3 regions of the Mesorhizobium sp. BR-1-1-10 genome follow, and region 1 is predicted to be linked to each of the others. Evidence: riboswitches for the same ligand, from Rfam matches in the RefSeq annotation. Region 1 holds a riboswitch; each other region holds the start of a gene.
What was found. A riboswitch is a leader RNA that binds a small molecule or an ion and turns the genes downstream of it on or off. The one in region 1 is predicted to bind cobalamin.
Positions count from the first base shown of each region.

Region 2: linked by a shared signal. The riboswitch ahead of LB555_RS12805 (aromatic ring-hydroxylating oxygenase subunit alpha) and the one ahead of bluB (5,6-dimethylbenzimidazole synthase) in region 1 are both predicted to bind cobalamin.
Region 3: linked by a shared signal. The riboswitch ahead of LB555_RS28765 (DUF1636 family protein) and the one ahead of bluB (5,6-dimethylbenzimidazole synthase) in region 1 are both predicted to bind cobalamin.

Region 1 is NZ_JAIUIL010000007.1:43,814-50,264, forward strand. Features, by position in the region: gene dxs (1-deoxy-D-xylulose-5-phosphate synthase) at 77-2,014, opposite strand; gene LB555_RS16505 (pirin family protein) at 2,090-3,010, opposite strand; gene LB555_RS16510 (DUF2277 domain-containing protein) at 3,050-3,316, opposite strand; gene LB555_RS16515 (exodeoxyribonuclease VII small subunit) at 3,409-3,660, opposite strand; gene LB555_RS16520 (histone deacetylase family protein) at 3,664-4,590, opposite strand; cobalamin riboswitch at 4,769-4,951, shown strand; partial or broken gene bluB (5,6-dimethylbenzimidazole synthase) at 5,023-5,628, shown strand; gene LB555_RS16530 (hypothetical protein) at 5,745-6,451, opposite strand, start outside.
Region 2 is NZ_JAIUIL010000005.1:272,605-279,055, reverse strand. Features, by position in the region: gene LB555_RS12810 (hybrid-cluster NAD(P)-dependent oxidoreductase) at 1-55, opposite strand, end outside; gene LB555_RS12805 (aromatic ring-hydroxylating oxygenase subunit alpha) at 133-1,380, opposite strand; cobalamin riboswitch at 1,494-1,696, opposite strand; gene LB555_RS12800 (DUF680 domain-containing protein) at 2,189-2,389, shown strand; gene LB555_RS12795 (DUF680 domain-containing protein) at 2,459-2,665, shown strand; gene LB555_RS12790 (DUF680 domain-containing protein) at 2,735-2,941, shown strand; gene LB555_RS12785 (DUF680 domain-containing protein) at 3,012-3,260, shown strand; gene LB555_RS12780 (ABC transporter ATP-binding protein) at 3,334-4,446, opposite strand; gene LB555_RS12775 (alpha-glucosidase) at 4,476-6,140, opposite strand; gene LB555_RS12770 (carbohydrate ABC transporter permease) at 6,145-6,451, opposite strand, start outside.
Region 3 is NZ_JAIUIL010000019.1:49,112-55,562, reverse strand. Features, by position in the region: gene LB555_RS28795 (NADH-quinone oxidoreductase subunit D) at 1-447, opposite strand, end outside; gene LB555_RS28790 (four helix bundle protein) at 514-891, opposite strand; gene LB555_RS28785 (NADH-quinone oxidoreductase subunit C) at 926-1,528, opposite strand; gene LB555_RS28780 (NuoB/complex I 20 kDa subunit family protein) at 1,533-2,114, opposite strand; gene LB555_RS28775 (NADH-quinone oxidoreductase subunit A) at 2,105-2,470, opposite strand; gene LB555_RS28770 (winged helix-turn-helix domain-containing protein) at 2,805-4,004, shown strand; cobalamin riboswitch at 4,034-4,241, shown strand; gene LB555_RS28765 (DUF1636 family protein) at 4,279-4,707, shown strand; gene cobW (cobalamin biosynthesis protein CobW) at 4,710-5,747, shown strand; gene cobN (cobaltochelatase subunit CobN) at 5,767-6,451, shown strand, end outside.

The DNA of each region.
Region 1 (6,451 bases):
AAACGCCAAATGGCAGCGTTAACAGTGCCTTATAAAATCGAGCCGGCAAACTGATTCAAGCTGTTGAGGTTTTGATTCAGGCGCGCTGGGCGCGGACCGTATGACCGAGCGCGGTGAATACGGTGCACACGATTCCGGCGACGTCGAGGCCAGCATCGGCATACATCTTCTCTGGCTTGGCGTGGTCGGTGAAGTCATCCGGCAGCACCAGCGGGCGTACCTTCAGGCCGCTTTCGAGCAGTCCTTCATGGGCGAGGAATTGCAGCACATGGCTGGCGAAGCCGCCAATTGCGCCCTCCTCCACCGTCACCAGAACCTCATGCGAGCGGGCCAGCCGCCGGATCAGATCCTGGTCGAGCGGCTTGGCGAAACGGGCATCGGCGACCGTGGTGGAAAGCCCGGCCGCGCCGAGTTCCTCGGCCGCGATGAGGCAATCCTGCAGCCTTGTGCCGAAGGACAGGAGGGCAACCTTGCTGCCTTCCCGGACGACGCGGCCTTTGCCGATCTCCAGAACAGAGCCGCGCTCGGGCATGTCGACGCCGACGCCGTTGCCGCGCGGATAGCGGAAGGCGATCGGCCCGTCGTCATAGCTGGCGGCGGTGCGCACCATGTGACGCAATTCCGCCTCGTCGGCCGCGGCCATTACGACAAAGCCCGGCAGGCTTGCCAGGAAGGTGGTGTCGAACGCGCCGCAATGGGTGGCACCGTCGGCGCCGACAAAGCCGGCGCGATCGATGGGGAAACGCACCGGCAGTTTCTGGATCGCGACGTCATGGACGACCTGATCGTAGGCACGCTGCAGGAAGGTCGAATAGATCGCGGCGAAGGGCTTGTAGCCTTCCGTCGCCAGGCCGGCGGCGAAGGTCACCGCATGCTGCTCGGCAATGCCGACGTCGAAAGTCCTTGACGGAAACACCTCGCCGAACAGGTCGAGGCCGGTGCCGCCCGGCATGGCGGCGGTGACGGCGACGATGCGGTCGTCCTCGCGCCCCTCCTGGATCAGGCTTTCGGCAAACACCTTGGTGTAGGCCGGTGCATTGGCTGGCGCCTTGGCCTGTGCGCCGGTGATGACGTCGAATTTGTTGACGCCATGATACTTGTCGGCAGCCGCCTCCGCCGGCGCGTAGCCCTTGCCCTTCTGGGTGACGACATGGATCAGCACCGGACCCTTGCCGTTGTCACGGACATTTTTCAGGACCGGGATGAGATGCTCCAGATTGTGACCGTCAATCGGGCCGATGTGATAGAAGCCGAGTTCCTCGAACAAGGTGCCGCCGGTGACGTAACCGCGCGCATGCTCGACCGCGCGGGTGATGGCTCGATCGGCCCGCTTGCCTAGATAGGAGGTCAGCTTCTTGCCAAAGTCGCGCAGGCCGACATAGGCCTTGCCGGAAGCCAGACGCGCCAGATAGGCGCTCATGGCGCCGGTTGGCGGGGCGATCGACATGTCATTGTCGTTGAGGATGACGATGAGGCGCGCATCGAGCGCGCCGGCATTGTTCATCGCCTCATAAGCCATGCCGGCCGACATGGCGCCGTCGCCGATGACGGAAATGACATTGTTGCGGCCACCTGAGAGGTCGCGGGCGGCGGCCATGCCGAGGCCGGCCGATATCGATGTCGAGGAATGGGCGGCGCCGAACGGGTCATATTCGCTCTCGGCTCGGCGGGTGAAGCCCGACAACCCGCCTTCCTGGCGCAAGGTGCGGATGCGGTCGCGACGGCCGGTCAGTATCTTGTGCGGATAGGCCTGGTGGCCGACATCCCAGATCAGCCGGTCATCGGGTGTGTTGAAGACATAATGCAGTGCCACGGTCAGTTCGACCACGCCAAGGCCGGCACCGAGATGGCCGCCGGTGCGCGACACCGCGTCGATCAATTCGAGGCGAAGCTCCGATGCCAATTGCGGCAAGTCGCTCTCGGCCAGCGTGCGCAGGTCGGCCGGGACGCGAACCCTATCGAGAAGCGGCGTATGCGGCGTTGCGTTCACGTTGGGCCCAGACTTTCTGTTCATCGGCGGGATAGGCCGCCGGCCGGCGAAAGTAAATGCGTGTCGCTGACGCGGACGGTCAGCCCCTCACCGATCTTCTCAGCCTTCCGGCAGCGGGATGAATTCTTTCTCATCGCCAGGAACGATATCGAAGCGGCCGGTCTTCCATTCCTGCTTGGCCTGCTCGATGCGCTCCTTGGACGAGGAAACGAAATTCCACCAGATGTAGCGCTTCGAACCGAGAGACGCGCCGCCGAACAGCATGAAATGCGCACCCGTCGATGACGATATGACGATCTCGTCGCCGGGCCGGAACACCAGCAGCCGTTCCGCTGGAAAGACATCACCCGAAATCGAGACCTCGCCCTCCAGCGTGTAGATGGCGCGCTCCTCGGCATCGGGCGGGATTTTGACGCTGGCGCCGGGCGCCAGCCGCAAATCTGCATAGAGTGTCTCGGAATCGGCCCGCACCGGAGACCGCAAACCCTGGAAATCACCGATGACGACGCGGCCGCTGACGCCTTCGGCGTCGATTTCGGGAAGCCGCAGCGCCGCTGTGTTCTCGAACACCGGCGCCACCTCTTCCTTGCCGTCCGGCAGAGCCAACCAGGTCTGCAGGCCGGAGATCGACATCGGCGCGCCGCGCAATTCCTGCGGCGTGCGTTCGGAGTGGACGATGCCGCGACCGGCCGTCATCAGGTTCACGTCGCCGGGTTGAATGACCATTTCGGTGCCGAGCGAATCGCGGTGCCTGATCTTGCCGTCGAACAGATAGGTCACGGTCGACAGGCCGATATGCGGGTGGGGACGGACATCGAGCGCCTGGCCCGCGCGCATGATCGCGGGACCCATTCGATCGAAGAAGATGAACGGCCCGACCAGGCGCCGCTTGGCGGTCGGCAAGGCGCGACGCACCTCGAAACCGCCAATGTCCTTGGCGTTAGGGATAACCATCAGCTCGATCTGGTCGCTGGCGAAGGCATCGCCGGCCTCAGGGTCCTTGCCGGGGAAAAAGCTCATGAACTCTCCTCGTCAGCGGTCAGTGGGCGCTTGGGCATATCAGGCGAACCGGATCGCCGCTTTCGCTTTTAATTTGGCCGCCACCTCTTCGCGATTGCGCGGATGCTGGTGGGTTTCGAGGGAATCGAGCAATTCGCGTGCGGATGCCGCGATGGCTTCGACCGCATGATCGAACGCATGCTGGTTCTTGGCAGAAGGCCGCGTCGTGCCGCTCAGCTTGCGGACAAACTGCAGTGCCGCGTCGCGGACTTCGTCGTTGGTTGCCGGCGGATCAAAATTGAACAGGGTCTTGATGTTTCTGCACATCGCTTCCGTATCTCCTCTTGTCCGTTTCAATCGGGACGAACTGTATCCTCAATGATGATCGTGTCCAAAAACCGGTAAGGCTGCTCCGGACCTCAGTCCGCGTCGAGCGGCTCGGTTCCAACCGGCTTGCCGTCGCGCGACAGCCTGATCTTCTCGACCTTGTCCTCGGCGGCCTTCAGCAGCCGGTCGCAATGAACCTTCAGCGCCTCGCCGCGCTCGTAAATCCGGATCGACTGGTCGAGCGGCACGTCGCCACGCTCCAGATCATCGACGATCTTCTCCAGTGCGTCGAGTGCCTGTTCAAAGCTCATCGCCTTGACGTCTTCGTTGATCTCACCGGTCATCATTTATCCTTTCATCAGTCGCCCGACATGGGCGGCGACCGAAAATGCCAATCCCTGCAGATCGTAGCCGCCCTCGAGCAGGCTGACGAGCCGGTTGCCGCCGTGGATTGCGGCGCGCTGCATCAGCTGGCCGGTCGCCCAGTCGAAATCGTCTTCGGTCAGATTGATTTCCGCCAGCGGGTCGCGATGGTGCGCGTCGAAGCCGGCCGAAACGATAATCAGATCCGGCGCGAAATTGTCGAGTGCCGGCAGCACGCGCGACAGGAACGCATCGCGAAACACCTCGCTGCCCGTCCGAGGCGCCAGCGGCGCATTGACGATGTTGCCGGCGCCGGTCTCACTCTTCGCGCCCGTGCCGGGATAAAGCGGCATCTGGTGCGTCGAGCAATAGAGCACCGAGGGATCGTCCCAAAAAATATCCTGCGTGCCGTTGCCGTGGTGCACGTCCCAGTCGACGACCGCGACACGCTCGGCGCCGTGCTTCTTCTGCGCATAGCGCGCTGCGATTGCCGCCGTGTTGAAGAAGCAGAAGCCCATGGCCGTGGTCTTTTCGGCATGGTGGCCGGGCGGACGGGCGGCGACGAAAACGTTGTCGGCGCGGCCCGCAAAGACGTCGTCGACGGCAGCATTGGCGGCACCGATCGCCGTAATCACCGCTTGCCAGCTTTTCGGGCTGGCGGTGGTGTCGGCGTCGATGCGGGCAATGCCTTCGTCGGGGATGGCGGCGCGGACACGCGCGACGAAATCGGCGGGATGCGCGTAGAGGATGGTCGCCTCGTCGCCGTGCGGTGCCTCGACGCGGTCAAGCGTGGCAAAAGCTTCGTCGTCGAGCACGCGCTCGATGGCGCGCAGGCGGTCGGGCCGCTCGGGGTGACCGGGCGGCGTGATGTGTTCGAGAAAGATCGGGTGCGTGTAGAGACGGGTGGCCATGCCCCCTATCTAGTGCCCCGGCGTCGTGATGGCCATGCGTTGCGGCTTGATCGCTGGGGAAAATCGAACCTGCGTCCATTCATGTCGCTGCGGGCATTGGCGTCGCCGGCCCTTCGGCGTAAGGTCGCAACCACTGCCTGGTGCCCGCCGGGCTGTTTGTTTTAGCGGCATTCTGCGACGCCAAGTGATTCCACTTGGCTGCAAATGCCTTGGCGGGAGAATCGGGAACACGGTTGAACTCCGTGGCGTGCCCAACGCTGTGAGGGGGACCGCGCCGGTAAATGCCACTGTCGATGACGGGAAGGCACCGGACGCGGGTCGATCCCGAGCCAGAAGACCGGCCTGGCAGGCATCGTCATCCGCATGGTCAGGCGGATGACATCGATTGCAATCGCAAGGGGACAAGCGATGCCGGAAGCTATGACCGCTCCAATGGGCGATGGATTTGACCAGATTGCGCGCGACGCTGTTTACCGCGCCATCTTCACACGGCGCGACGTCCGCAACCATTTTACATCGGAGACGATCGACGACGAGGTGCTGGCGCGGCTGCTGCTTGCCGCCCATCACGCGCCGTCGGTCGGCTTCATGCAACCCTGGAATTTCATTATCATTCGCGATGCCGCGTGGCGGGCGGAAGTGCGCGACCTGTTCCTGGCCGCGCGAGAACGGGAACTGCCTGAAATCGAGGCAGAACGGCAGGCGCTCTACCGCAAGCTCAAGCTCGAAGGCATTTGCGAAAGCGCTCTAAACATCTGCATCACCTGCGACCGCGAGCGCTCGAAAGGCTCGCCGCTGGGGCGCTGGCACAATCCGGAGATGGATCTCTACAGCACGGTCTGCGCGGTGCAGAATTTCTGGCTGGCGGCACGCGCCGAGGGCGTTGGCGTCGGCTGGGTCAGCATCATCGAGGCGCAAGCGCTGAAAAGCCTGCTGGCCATTCCCGATCAGGTGACGCCGATCGCCTATCTCTGCGTCGGCCGCGTTTCCGAATTCGCACCGAAGCCGGATCTCGAAACACACGGCTGGGGCCGGCGGCTGCCGTTGCCCGAGCTTATCATGAGCGAGACTTTTCGCGGACAAGGCGAAGCGCTGCTCAAATCAGCAGTGGCGCGCCTCGGTACCGTCGCCGGTGCGCCCGCGAGGCCGGTTGATCAGCTCGTCGCGCCGGCAGTGCCCCACCGTGAGCCACCGAAAGAAGCCAGTGCCCTGTCCTTGAGTTCCCTGAACTTCGACGAGGCTTCGGCCAGCCTGGCGTCCCAGGCGGCATCGGGCACCTGACCCTCGATGGTCTTGAAATAGACCTGCATCAGGCAGGCAATGGCGAACGGCTCGATGAAGGCCGCCTTGAAAGCCCAGGCAAAGACGATTGCCAGCACGAAAGCCCAGCCGGCGAGCTGCCCGGGCATGACGTAAAGAATAGCGGCTGCCGGAGCCAGCATCAGCAGGAAAATCACGAACGACACGCCCCACATGATGACCCCTAGCCAGACGGCGTTCTTGACCATGGTCTTGCTGTTCTGGGCGTAGAGCACGACGCCTTGGCGCGCGGTTTCGAACGGCGAGGACGAACTGACGCGGATGTTGTAGCCGAGAATGATCTCGTCGACATAGGTCAGCGACAGGCGAATCACCGTGTTGAGGAACGAAACCAGGCCGCTCAGGCCAGGAATGGGCAGGAAGGCCGCGATGCCGCCGAGCAGGCCGGTGATGGCGCGTATGGCGCCCTTGACCAATTGGTCGACGACGAAAAGGATGTTGGCCTCGGCAAAACGCTCGGTCACGACCTCTTTCGCGTAGGCGATCTGGTTCTGGCCGTTGGGAATATCATGGCCGTCGATCAGATGCACCATGACGGCGA
Region 2 (6,451 bases), on a different contig from region 1:
TGTCGTTCCACGGCGCCATCTGGTCGAGGTGGCGATAGAGCCCAAGATCAGTCATGGCGTTCATCCCTGCATACCTTTCATTTTGGGCGTGTCGTGATCCCAAAGCCGCTGCACAGTTTTGGCCGACATGCGCTAGGCGACACTGCGCAGAGCAGGCCGGCCGTCTTCGGAAAGCCGTGGGCCGATAAAGCGCGCGTACCAGTCGACGAACTGGATGACGCCGCCCTCGTGCAGCTCCGAATAGGGACCGGGCTCGTAGGCCGGCGACAGGATGCCGAAGGCGTTTTCCTCGACGATGCGGCGGTCCTGGTCGTTGGTCTCGGTCCAGACATGGGTGAGTTCGGCGAGATCGTAGTCGACGCCTTCCACGGCATCCTTGTGGACCAGCCATTTGGTCGTAACCGCTGTTTCCGTGGCGCTGACCGGCAACACGCGGAACGTCACCGCATGATCCACGAGGATATGGTTCCAGGTTGTCGGGTAGTGATAGTGCATCAGCGTGCCGATCCGGTCGGCCGAGACGCTGTCGGACAGGTTCTTCTTCACCGCCCGCTTGCCGGTCATCGTGTAGCTCTGGGCATCGCGCAGCAGCGGCGCGCGGGTGGCGCGGTATTGTCCAGCCGGGTCGATGCGAAACTTGCTGGGCAGGCCAACAGCTTCGCACCTCGCCCAGTGGGCCAGCATCTCCGGATCGCTGTCGGCGCCTTGCACGCCGGTCACGGTCGGCGCTTCCGGGAAGGTCTTGCACAGCTCAGGATGATTGCCCGCGCAATGGTAGCATTCGCGGTTGTTTTCCCAGACCAGCTTCCAGTTGCCCTTCTCGATGATCGTGCTCTCGAAGGCGATCTTGGCCTCGCTCAGCCGGTGCGGCAGGAGATAGGGCTCGATCATCGCCCGCATCGGCGCGAAGTCGGCGGGCTCCTTGGCCAGGCAGATGAAGACATAGCCGGCGACGCTTTCGCAGGCGACCGGCTTGAGCCCGAACTGGCTCTTGTCGAACCCATCGGCCATCTGGCGGGCGAACAGCAGCCGGCCGTCGAGTTCGTAGGTCCACTGGTGATAGGGACACACCAGTTTGGCGGCCATACCCTTCTCGGTGTTGCAGACGCGGCTGCCGCGATGGCGGCAGGAATTGTGGAAAGCGTTGATCTTGCCCTGCTGATCGCGCACCAGCACGACCGGATAATCGCCGATCTGCACGGTGATGAAGCTGCCCGGCTTGGGCAACTCGCAATCATGGCCGATGAAAAGCCAGTCGCGATACCAGATCAGTTCCATGTCAAGCTTGAAGTAGTCCGGGTCGGTATAGAAGGGCTGTTCCAGCGAAAGGCCCTGTCTGCGGCCGTTCAAAAGCCTCAGCATGTCGTTGCGCGCGTCCATGTCCTGTCCTCATTTTTCAAGGACTGAACTGGTGGTGATGGAGGAAGGACTGGGCGCAAGCCGGCGAAAGCCGGACAACACCATCCGCCCCTTGACCGCCCACCGCGATCAGTCGAGTTCTAGCGATCTCGGGCTGGTTTCCGGGCTCTGGAGTTGTCCTGGCGGACCATCGCGACACCTTCCCAGGCTTTCGCCCAGTGGTCTCCCGTTGCGACTTGAACTCCACCACCGTTGCGGGGGCAGCGCCGGAATCTGACCGGCTTCCCAATTCTCCGCTCCGTCGTCACGCAGCGGCACCTGAGATCGCTCGATCTAATCACGACAGGGTTTGCGACATCGGCACGAAAGCGACATCGCATCCATGCGGCGCGACACGTACGCGGGATCGTCCCGGCGCGGTTGCAGCGGGGGAATCGCCTCTTCTCGCCAGGCGCGCGGGCACCGTTTTCGACCCTCAGCCGGGCCGGAAAAGGGTTAATGGTTTCGAAAAGTGACTATTAGCAGAGTCTAAAATCGAACCGAACGGTTCGTTTCTGTTGACGGTGCGTGCAGGACGGTGTGAACGCCCAGCCTTCCGACACAGTTGGTGATCGGGCCGTGATCTTATGCAAGTATTTGATATCAAATGGAAAAATAAGACATGTAGAAGGCGTTGGTACAATTTCAAGTGGTGGAGTCATGGTCCACGCTGAACAACTTCGTGATTGGAAACGGCAAGGGGGCTCTCCCACATCGGGGCTGTCCGAACGACGCGATTTAATCCCAAGACACGCCGCTAGACGGACGGGAAAAATACTGGAGTACAAAAATGAAAAAGATCATTCTCACTGCCGCCGCCCTTCTGGCTATTTCCGGCAGCGCCTTCGCTAGCAGCGACCATTATGGTTCGAACGCCGCGACCCCCACGGCCACTGTCGACAGCTCCTACACCGCTTCGACCAAGAAGTCGGAGCCGGCTGCCCAGACGCCTGTGACGGGCGCCGACCACAACCTCTTCGGCAACAATTAATAGCGATCCCCGGCACGCGGCGGGTGACCCTGCCGCGCTGGTGGACCCTACAAATTCAGGAGTATTAAAATGAACAAGATCCTCATTGCTGCCGCTGCCGTTCTGGCTCTCTCCGGCAGCGCTTTCGCCGGCAGCGACAACTATGGTTCCAACGGCGCCAACCAGGCTGCTGCCGCTTCGACCGACAATTCGAACACCGCGTCGATCGGCAAGTCGGCTCCGGCCACCTCGGCGCCTGTCCAGCAGGGCAGCGACCGCAACCTCTTCGGCCATTAACGGCCATCCCACGGCCGGTGGGCTCTGGCCCGCCGGCAGCCGGACTTCCAAAATTCAGGAGTACCTAACATGAACAAGATCCTTATTGCTGCCGCCGCCGTTCTGGCCCTTTCTGGCAGCGCTTTCGCCGGCAGCGACAACTATGGCTCCAACGGCGCCAATCAGGCTGCTGCCGCTTCGACCGACAATTCGAATACCGCGTCGATCGGCAAGTCGGCTCCGGCCACCTCGGCGCCTGTCCAGCAGGGCAGCGACCGCAACCTCTTCGGCCACTAATGGCCATCCCACGGCCGGTAGGCTTTTGTCCGCCGGTCTGCGGGACTTCCAAAATTCAGGAGTACCTAAAATGAACAAGATCCTCATTGCCGCCGCCGCCGTTCTGGCCGTCTCCGGCAGCGCCTTCGCCGGCAGCGACAATTATGGCTCCAACGGCGTCAACCAGCCCACTGCTTCGTCGACTGTCAATGTCGATACGTCGCATACAGGTGCGATCCGCAACAGCGATTCGCCTGTCTACAAGCTGCTCAACTCGTCCGGCGACGTGCAGAAGCCGGCCCATCAGGGTGCCGATCGCAATCTCTTCGGCAACAACTAACCAGCCTGTGCAGACAACAAGAGCGGCGGGCCAGGCCCGCCGCTCTTGTTCTTTCATTACCGGACGGCCGTCTTCAGGCCGCCTTTGCTTCCGCTTCGTGGAGGGCAAAGGAGCGACCATCCGCATCGAAGATATGGAGATCGCCGGCATTGGCGGTCAGCCGCAGCGTCGAGCCGCGCTTGACCTCGACATTGCCCGGCAGCTTGGTCACCAGCGGCAGGTCGGCCCGGCCGATATCGACATAGACCAGCTGGACCTCGCCAAGCTGTTCGAGATAATCGACGGTCCCCTCGAACAGATAATCCGCACCGCTGGCGATCGCGAGATCTTCCGGCCGTACGCCGAAGCTGACCGCCGCTCCCTTTGCCGAAGCAGGTGTCGCGATCGGCACCGTCGCCTTGCGGCCGCCGACATGGCTGACGATGGTCGGATTGCCCGTCTTGTCGACCGTCGCCGGCAGGATGTTCATGGCCGGCGAGCCGATGAACTGGGCGACGAAGAGGTTGCCGGGGTTCTTGTAGAGTTCCATGGGCGTGCCGACCTGCTCGATGTGCCCGTCCTTCAGCACGACAATGCGGTCGGCCAGCGTCATCGCCTCGACCTGGTCGTGCGTGACGTAGATCATGGTCGTGTTGGGCATCGATTCCTTGAGCTTGGCGATCTCGATGCGCGTCGCAACGCGCAATGCGGCGTCAAGGTTCGACAGCGGTTCGTCGAACAGGAACACCTTCGGATTGCGCACGATGGCGCGGCCGATGGCGACGCGCTGCCGCTGGCCGCCCGACATCGCCTTGGGCAGACGGTCGAGATATTTGGTCAGCTGCAGGATCTCGGCGGCTTGCCGAACCCTTTTGTCGATCTCGGCCTTGCTTTCCCCACCGATCTTCATCGAGAAGGCCATGTTGTCGTAGACGGTCATGTGCGGGTAGAGGGCATAGGACTGGAACACCATGGCGATGCCGCGCTTCGAGGGTGGCACGTCGTTGACCACGTGGCCGTCGATCTTGAGTTCACCCGACGTGATTTCCTCGAGCCCGGCGATCGAGCGCAGCAAGGTCGACTTGCCGCAGCCCGACGGGCCGACGAAGACGATGAACTCGCCCGATTTGATGTCGAGGTCGATGCCGTGGAGAATGTTAAGATTGCCATAGGACTTCTTCACTTGTCTCAAATTGACATCGGCCATTGGTTTCCTCCAGTGATTCCTCGGATGTTTCAGCCTATGCGTCCGAACCAGGCGCCATAGCCGCCGAGCTCAACCGACCCGGTGCTCGCCTGCCCGGAGAGCCCGTGTCCCGGCAAAGGTTGCAGGGTTCGGTTGCCGAGGTCAACCTTCGCCGGCCTTGCGCCCAGATTGAAGACGCAGACGATCTCCTCATTGCCCGACCGGCGGGTGAAGGCGACGGTGTCGCCCTGGCTTTCGATGAAGGCGATGTCCCCCTTGGCCAGTGCCGGATGAGCGCGGCGGAAAGAAAGAAAGCGCCGGTAATGCTCAAGCAGGGAGGTTTCGTCGCCTTGCTGCACGTTGACCGCCTGCGGCAGATGCTCGGCCGGTACCGGCAACCAGGGTTTTGCCTGGGAGAAGCCGCCATTCCTTGCATTGCCATCCCACACCATGGGCGTGCGGCAGCCGTCGCGGCCCTTGAATTCAGGCCAGAAACGGATGCCGTAGGGATCCTGCAGATCCTCGAAGCGCAGGTCGGCCTCGCCGAGGCCGAGTTCTTCGCCCTGGTAGATGCAGACCGAACCGCGCAGCGACATCAGCAATGCCGAGATGACCTTGAGATAGGCCGACGGGTCCGCCTCGTCGGCGGCCCAGCGCGAGGCCGGTCGCATCACGTCATGGTTGGAAAACGCCCAGCACGACCAGCCGTCGCTGGCCACCCGGCCAAAAGCTTCCAGCACCGAGCGGACCTTGGCGGCACTGATCTTTTCCGGCGCCAGGAAGTCGAAGGAATAGCACATGTGCACGCGCTTGCCGCCGGCGGTATAGGCGGCGACCACGTCCAGCCCGCGTTGCGAATCGCCGACTTCGCCGACCGCTGCGGTCGCCGTGTACTCGTCGAGCAGCGCGCGGAAGCGCTCGAGGAAGGCGAGGTTTTCCGGTCGGCTTTTGTCGTAGATATGGTCCTGGTAGTTGTAGGGATTGACCGCCGGCGCCGTCTGGTCGTTGCGCTGTTCCGGCGGCAGCGGCGGGTTGTTTTCCAGCCCCTGGCTGTGGAAGTAAAAATTGATGGTGTCGAGGCGAAAGCCGTCGACGCCGCGTTCCAGCCAGAAGCGGGTGACGTCGAGCAGCGCGTCCTGGACTTCGCGGTTGTGGAAATTGAGGTCGGGCTGCTCGGCCAGGAAATTGTGCAGGTAGTATTGCTGGCGGCTGGTGTCCCATTGCCAGGCCGAGCCGCCAAAGATCGACAGCCAGTTGTTGGGCGGCGTGCCATCGGGTCTTGCATCCGCCCAGACATACCAGTCGGCCTTGGGATTGGTGCGGCTCGAGCGGCTTTCCTTGAACCAAGGGTGGATATCGGCGGTATGCGACAGCACCTCGTCGATCATCACCTTGAGGCCCAGTCGGTGCGCCTCCGCCGTCAGCGCATCGAAATCCGCCAGCGTACCGAACATCGGGTCGACGTCACAATAATCCGAGACGTCATAGCCGAAATCCTTCATTGGCGATTTGAAGAAAGGCGAGATCCAGATGGCGTCCGCGCCAAGGGCGGCAATGTAGGGCAGCCTGCCGATGATGCCCTTGAGGTCGCCGATGCCGTCGCCATTGGAATCCTGATAGCTGCGCGGATAGATCTGGTAGATCACCGCGCCCCGCCACCAGTCGCGGTCGATGGCGGGGTCTGGTTTCGAAGTCGCCTTCAAAGCCGATTGCATGGTCTCAACCTCCTTTCACCGAGCCGGCCAGCAGCCCGCGGACGAAATAACGCTGCAGCGAGAAGAAGACGATCAGCGGCACGATGATGGTGATGAAGGCCGATGTCGTCAGGATCTCCCAGTTACCGCCACGCGAGCCAAGCAGAGCATTGAGCTTGGCCGTCAGCACGATCTGATCGGGCGCCGTTCCGAGGAAAACCATTGCCACCAGGAGATCGTTCCATACCCACAGGAATTGGAAGATGGCGAAGGAGGCAAGCACCGGGAAGGACAGCGGCAGCACGATCTTGACGAAGATCTCGAAATCGCTG
Region 3 (6,451 bases), on a different contig from region 1:
CGAGCCGGAGGCGCGCTCATAGAACACCATCAGCTTTTCGCGCTCGACGAAGCCCCACAGCGGCGGCGTCAGCGCGCCGACATCCATGGCTTGCGTCGTCACATTGAGGATGTGCGACATGATACGGCCGATTTCGCAATAGAGCACGCGGATCAGCTGGCCGCGCCTCGGCACCTCGATGCCGAGCAGGCGCTCGGCGGCCAGCGCGAAGGCGTGCTCCTGGTTCATCGGCGCGCAATAATCGAGCCGGTCGAGATAAGGCAGCGCCTGCAGATAGGTTTTTGCTTCGATCAGCTTCTCCGTACCGCGATGCAAGAGCCCGATATGCGGATCGACGCGGTCGACGACTTCGCCGTCCAACTCCAGCACGAGGCGCAAAACGCCGTGCGCGGCAGGGTGTTGAGGTCCGAAGTTGATGTTAAAGTTGCGGACGGAGGTTTCAGCCATTCTGGCGCCTCTGGCGAAGAGTCAGTAGTGAGTAGTGAGTAGTGATCATCAATCTCAATGCCTGCTTCATTCCGCCTGCTTGGCCTGCACCGTTCGGATAAGAGATCTCATCATTTTTCCAATCTCTTCGCATCGCAGCAGCAGTTCAATCTCATTGTCTTTTCGCAGCAAGCCGACCCGGCATGCCAGTAGTATGTGCGTTTCCAGTTCCTTCAACGAACCTTGCGCCATGCGCAAAAATTGAACGAACGAACCTCTGTTTTCGCGACCGTATCCCTCCGCGACATTCGCCGCGATCGAAACCGCCGATCGGCGCATCTGAGAGGTCATGCCGTAGATCTCTTCTTTCGGGAAGTCCTTAGTGTGGCGGTAACAGTCTTCAGCGAGCGTCATCGCTGATTGCCACACCTTCAAGTCGCGATAAGATTCGATCCGTCGCTCCAACTTTTCTCCTACTGACTACTCACTACTTCCCTACTCACTGTTTCGCTTTTTCGTCGCCGGGCAGGACATAGTCGGTTCCCTCCCAGGGGCTCAAAAAGTCAAAGTTCCTGAATTCCTGCTTCAGTTCCACCGGCTCGTAGATGACGCGCTTGGCTTCGTCGTCGTAACGCACTTCGACGAAACCGGTCAGCGGGAAATCCTTGCGCAGCGGATGGCCTTCGAAACCGTAGTCCGTCAGCAGGCGGCGCAGGTCCGGGTGGCCCGAGAACAGCACGCCATAGAGATCGTAGGTTTCGCGCTCGAACCAGTCGGCGCCAGGATAGACGCCGGTGATCGAAGGCACCATCGTCTCCTCGTCGGTCTGCACCTTGATGCGAATGCGCACATTCTGCTTCGGCGAAAGCAGGTGATAGACGACGTCGAAGCGCTTGGCCCGCGACGGGTAGTCGGCACCGCAGACATCGATGATCGAGATGAACTGGCAGCGCGCATCGTCGCGCAGGAAGGTCATCACCTCGATCAGGTTTTGAGGCTCGACGTGAACGGTGAGCTCGCCATAGGCGAATACCGCATCGCCGAAGCGGCCAGGCAGCTTCTCGCCGAGATAGGTCGACAGTTCGCTTAAGGAGGCGGCCATGGATTTACCGTTCGATCGTGCCGGTGCGGCGGATCTTCTTCTGCAGCAGAAGAATGCCATAGAGCAGGGCTTCGGCGCTCGGCGGGCAGCCGGGCACATAGATGTCGACCGGCACGACGCGGTCGCAGCCGCGTACCACCGAATAGGAATAGTGATAGTAGCCGCCGCCATTGGCGCACGAGCCCATCGAGATGACGTAGCGCGGCTCCGGCATCTGGTCGTAGACCTTGCGTAGCGCCGGCGCCATCTTGTTGGTCAGCGTGCCGGCGACGATCATGATGTCGGACTGGCGCGGAGACGCCCGCGGCGCGACACCGAACCGCTCCGAATCGTAGCGCGGCATCGAGGTGTGGATCATCTCGACCGCGCAGCAAGCCAGACCGAAGGTCATGAACATCAGCGAGCCGCTACGCGCCCAGGTGATCAGCGCCTCGGTCGAGGTGACCAGAAAACCCTTGTCGGCAAGCTCATTGTTGATTTCGAGGAAGAAGGGATCGTCCTCCCCTACCGGCCTACCGGTGTTGGGGTCGATAATACCTTTGGGCTTCGGCGCGACGAGGGTGCCTGAACTGTCGTTCAATCCCATTCCAGCGCTCCTTTTTTCCATTCATAGGCAAAGCCGATGGTCAGCACTGCCAAAAACACCATCATTGACCAGAAACCGAGCATGCCGATCTTCGAGAAGGACACTGCCCAGGGGAAGAGGAAGGCAACTTCCAGGTCGAATATAATGAACAGGATCGACACCAGGTAGAAGCGGATGTCGAATTTCATGCGGGCATCGTCGAACGAGTTGAAACCGCACTCGTAGGCGGAAAGCTTTTCGGGATCGGGGTTGCGATACGCCACCAGGAACGGAGCCGCCAGCAGCGCCAGGCCGACGACCAGTGCCACGCCGATAAACAGGACGATGGGCAGGTACGAACTGAGAAGTGCGTTCATGCAGCGGCTTTCCGTTGGCGCCAATCCACTTTGACTACAGCACCGAACCTTAATGCGGAAGCGTGACAGATTAACCGCTGAACCGTTTTAAGGGCCTATGCTGCAACGCGGCGAGGGTTAGCGCAGCACTTCCAGCGAAGCAAGTCAAACCTTGTTCAAAACACCGAGCTGGACGGCATTCCGGGAGAAACTGGTCCCATCCGCTCCTGTTTGATTTCCTTCGCCTTTAACTCCACTTTTCTCTCCTGACAGGGTTGCCGCCAAAACCCTGCTAGCATGGACGGGAATCACGCCGGGCAATGACGCCAGACAGGTCCATCAGGGACGCATACGCATGAAGGAAAAGATCTCGCTTGCCGCCGCCCGGCGCATCGCCCTCGCCGCCCAGGGATTTCTCGATCCCCGCCCCGCCGGCACGCCGGACCGCCGCCATTTCGCCCGCGTTCTGTCCCGCACCGGCCTGTTGCAGATCGATTCCGTCAGTGCGGTGGTGCGCGCTCATTACATGCCGCTCTATTCGCGTCTCGGCCCCTATCCCCTCGCTTTGCTCGACAACGCCGCCGTAACGCGCAAGCGCACCGTCTTCGAATATTGGGCGCATGAAGCCTCGTTCCTGCCGGTCGAGACCTACCCACTGATGCGCTGGCGCATGCAGCGCGCCGAGCAAGGCGATGAAATGTATCTGGGGCTGGCCAAATGGGGCCGCGAGCACGCCGCCTATATAGAAGAGATCTACCGCGAGGTCGTCGCGCGCGGGCCGATCGCCGCTTCGGCGCTCGAAGGCCAGAAAGGCTCCGGTGGCTGGTGGGGTTGGAGCCATGCCAAGCACGCCTTCGAATGGCTGTTCTGGGCCGGGCGCATCACCACCGCGCACCGGCGCGGCTTCGAGCGCTTTTACGACCTGCCGGAGCGCGTGCTGCCGCAGGCGATCCTCGATCTGCCGGTACCGACGCCTGAGGACGCGCACCGCGAATTGCTGCGCATTTCCGCCCGTGCCCATGGCGTGGCGACATCAGGCGACCTGCGCGATTATTTTCGGCTCTCGCCGGCCGACATGAAAGGCCGGCTGGAGGAACTGGTCGAACTCGGCGACTTGCTGCCGGTCCGTGTCGAGGGCTGGGACAAGCCGGCTTACCTTCACAAGGACGCCCGTATCCCGCGCAAGATCGAGTCCCGCGCTCTGCTGGCGCCGTTCGATCCGGTCGTCTTCGAGCGTTCGCGCTCGGAGCGGCTTTTCGACTTCCATTACCGCATCGAAATCTACACGCCGGCCGACAAGCGCCAATACGGCTACTATGTCCTGCCTTTCCTGCTTGGCGACAGGATCGTGGCACGCGTCGACCTCAAGGCCGACCGGCCGGCCAGTGTCCTGCGTGTCCATGCGGCCTATGCGCAGGCCAATGCACCGGCGGAGACTGCGGCTCAACTCTTCGAGGAATTGAAGCAGATGCAGGGCTGGCTTGGCCTCGAGCGGATGGAAATAACGCCTGCCGGCGATCTCGGCCCGGCGCTGTCCGACATCGCGGTGTCGTAAGCTCGCGTTGACACCACTGCCCGCAAGAGCCTAAATCCCATCCAGACGGTCTCCTCTCGGCAAAGGGAGGAGCCAAGAGGGAATGCGGTGCGGGATTGAAGATCCCAAATCCGCGGCTGTCCCCGCAACTGTGAGCGAAGAGCCAAGGCCGAAAGCCACTGGGATTGTCCCGGGAAGGCGGCTACCCAAGGCGATGACCCGCGAGCCAGGAGACCTGCCGTCTGGAATGCAAGAATCCGATCGCCTGGCGGGTTTTCCGGGCAAGGAGCCTGATGTGGATCGCGACAGCAGTTTTTCGGCTGAAACAACCGACATTTCGTCCGGCGGGGATCATCCCCTGGTCGGCATCACGGTCATCGTCTGCGCTTCCTGTCGCGACGAGACCGGCTCCGATGCCCATCCCCGGGCCGGCGAACTTTTGGCCGAAGATACGCGCCAAGCCGCCTCGGGCGAGAAGATTCGCATCCGCACGGTCGAATGCCTCGGCAATTGCAAGCGCCGGCTGAGCGCCGCGGTCCTGCGCGACGGCTGCTGGAGCTATGTGTTCGGCGATCTGACCACGACCAGCGGCGCCGATCTCGTCACCGGCGCGAAACTCTTCGCCACCTCGAACGACGGCCTCATTCCCTGGCGAGGCAGACCCGATAGCCTCAAGCGCGGCCTCGTTGCCCGCATCCCTCCCCTCGACATGCTGAAAGATTGATCATGACAACATCTCTGTCCCGCGTTCCCTGCACCGTCGTCACCGGCTTCCTCGGCGCCGGCAAGACGACGCTGGTCCGCCATCTCCTGGAAAACGCCGGTGGCAAGCGGATTGCCATCATCGTCAACGAGTTCGGCGACATCGGCATCGACGGCGAGATCCTCAAGGGATGCGGCATCGACACCTGCCCAGAGGAAAACATCGTCGAACTGGCCAATGGCTGCATCTGCTGCACCGTGGCCGACGATTTCGTGCCGGCGCTCGACCAGATCCTGTCGCTGACGCCTAAGGTCGACCATATCCTGATCGAAACCTCGGGCCTCGCTCTGCCCAAGCCGCTGGTCCAGGCTTTCCAGTGGCCGACGGTGAAGAGCCGCGTAACGGTCGATGGCGTCATCGCCGTGGTCGACGGTCCCGCACTGGCGGAAGGCCGCGTCGCCAACGACATGGACGCCCTGCAGGCGCAGCGCGCGCAGGACGAGAGCCTCGACCATGACGACCCGGTCGAGGAAGTGTTCGAGGACCAGATTGCCTGCGCCGACCTGATCATCCTGTCGAAGAGCGACCTGATGGATGCCGCCGGTTCAGCCCGCGCCAACGCCATTATCAACGAACACTCCGCCCGCGCCGTGAAGATCGTGCCGACGTCTCATGGCAAGGTCGATCCCTCGGTGCTGCTCGGGCTCGGTCTCGCCGTCGAGGACGACATCGAGAACCGCAAGTCCCACCATGACGGCGCATTCGATCACGAGCATGACGACTTCGACACGTTCATCGTCGACATTCCCTCGATCGCCAATCCCGACGAGCTGGCAAAGCGCGTCGCCGCGGCCGCCGAACAGGAAAACGTGCTGCGCGTGAAAGGCTTCGTCGAGGTCGGCGGCAAACCTATGCGGCTCCTGCTGCAAGCCGTCGGCCCGCGCGTCAATCATTACTATGACCGCGCCTGGACCGCTGGGGACGACCGCCGCTCGCGGCTCGTCGTTATTGGCCTCAAGGGGCTGAACCGCCCGGCGATCGAACGTATCCTCGCCGGCTGATTTTCAGGCCCGGGCCGCGATGCACATCCTCACCACGACCTCCGCCTCGCTCGACGACCTCGCCGAGCCTGTCGATCTCAGGCAGACGCCAGCGGATATCGTGGCCCTGTCCTTCACCGACAGCGATCTCGCCGGACTGGCCGCGGCGTGGAAGGCCGATGCCGGTCGCCTGCCCTCGATGCGGCTGGCCGCACTGCGCGACCTGCGCCATCCCATGTCCGTCGACCTCTGGATAGACAGCGTCGCCCGCCACGCCAAAATCATCCTGGTGCGCATTCTCGGCGGCTACGACTGGTGGCGCTATGGCTGCGACCAACTGGCGGTGATTGCCCGCGAACGCGGCATCAAACTGGCGCTGCTTCCCGGCGAAAGCCACGACGAGGATCTCAGGCTGGTCGAAGCGTCGACGCTGCCGCGCGCCGAACTGGACGGCCTGCTCGGCTATTTCCGCGAGGGTGGCCCAGCCAATATGGGCGCGCTGGTGCACAGGCTGGCAGGCCTGGCTGGACAGGATGCGCCCGTCGCCAACCCGGTGAGCGTGCCGAAGGCCGGTTACTATCAGGCTGGATTGGGGGTCGCGGAGGAGCCGGCCGGTTCCAATAGCGGCACTCCCATCATCCCGATTCTCTTCTACCGATCGATGCTGCTTGCCGCCGATGTCGCCCCGATCGATGCGCTGGCCGAGGCTTTGCGCTCCAGGGGAT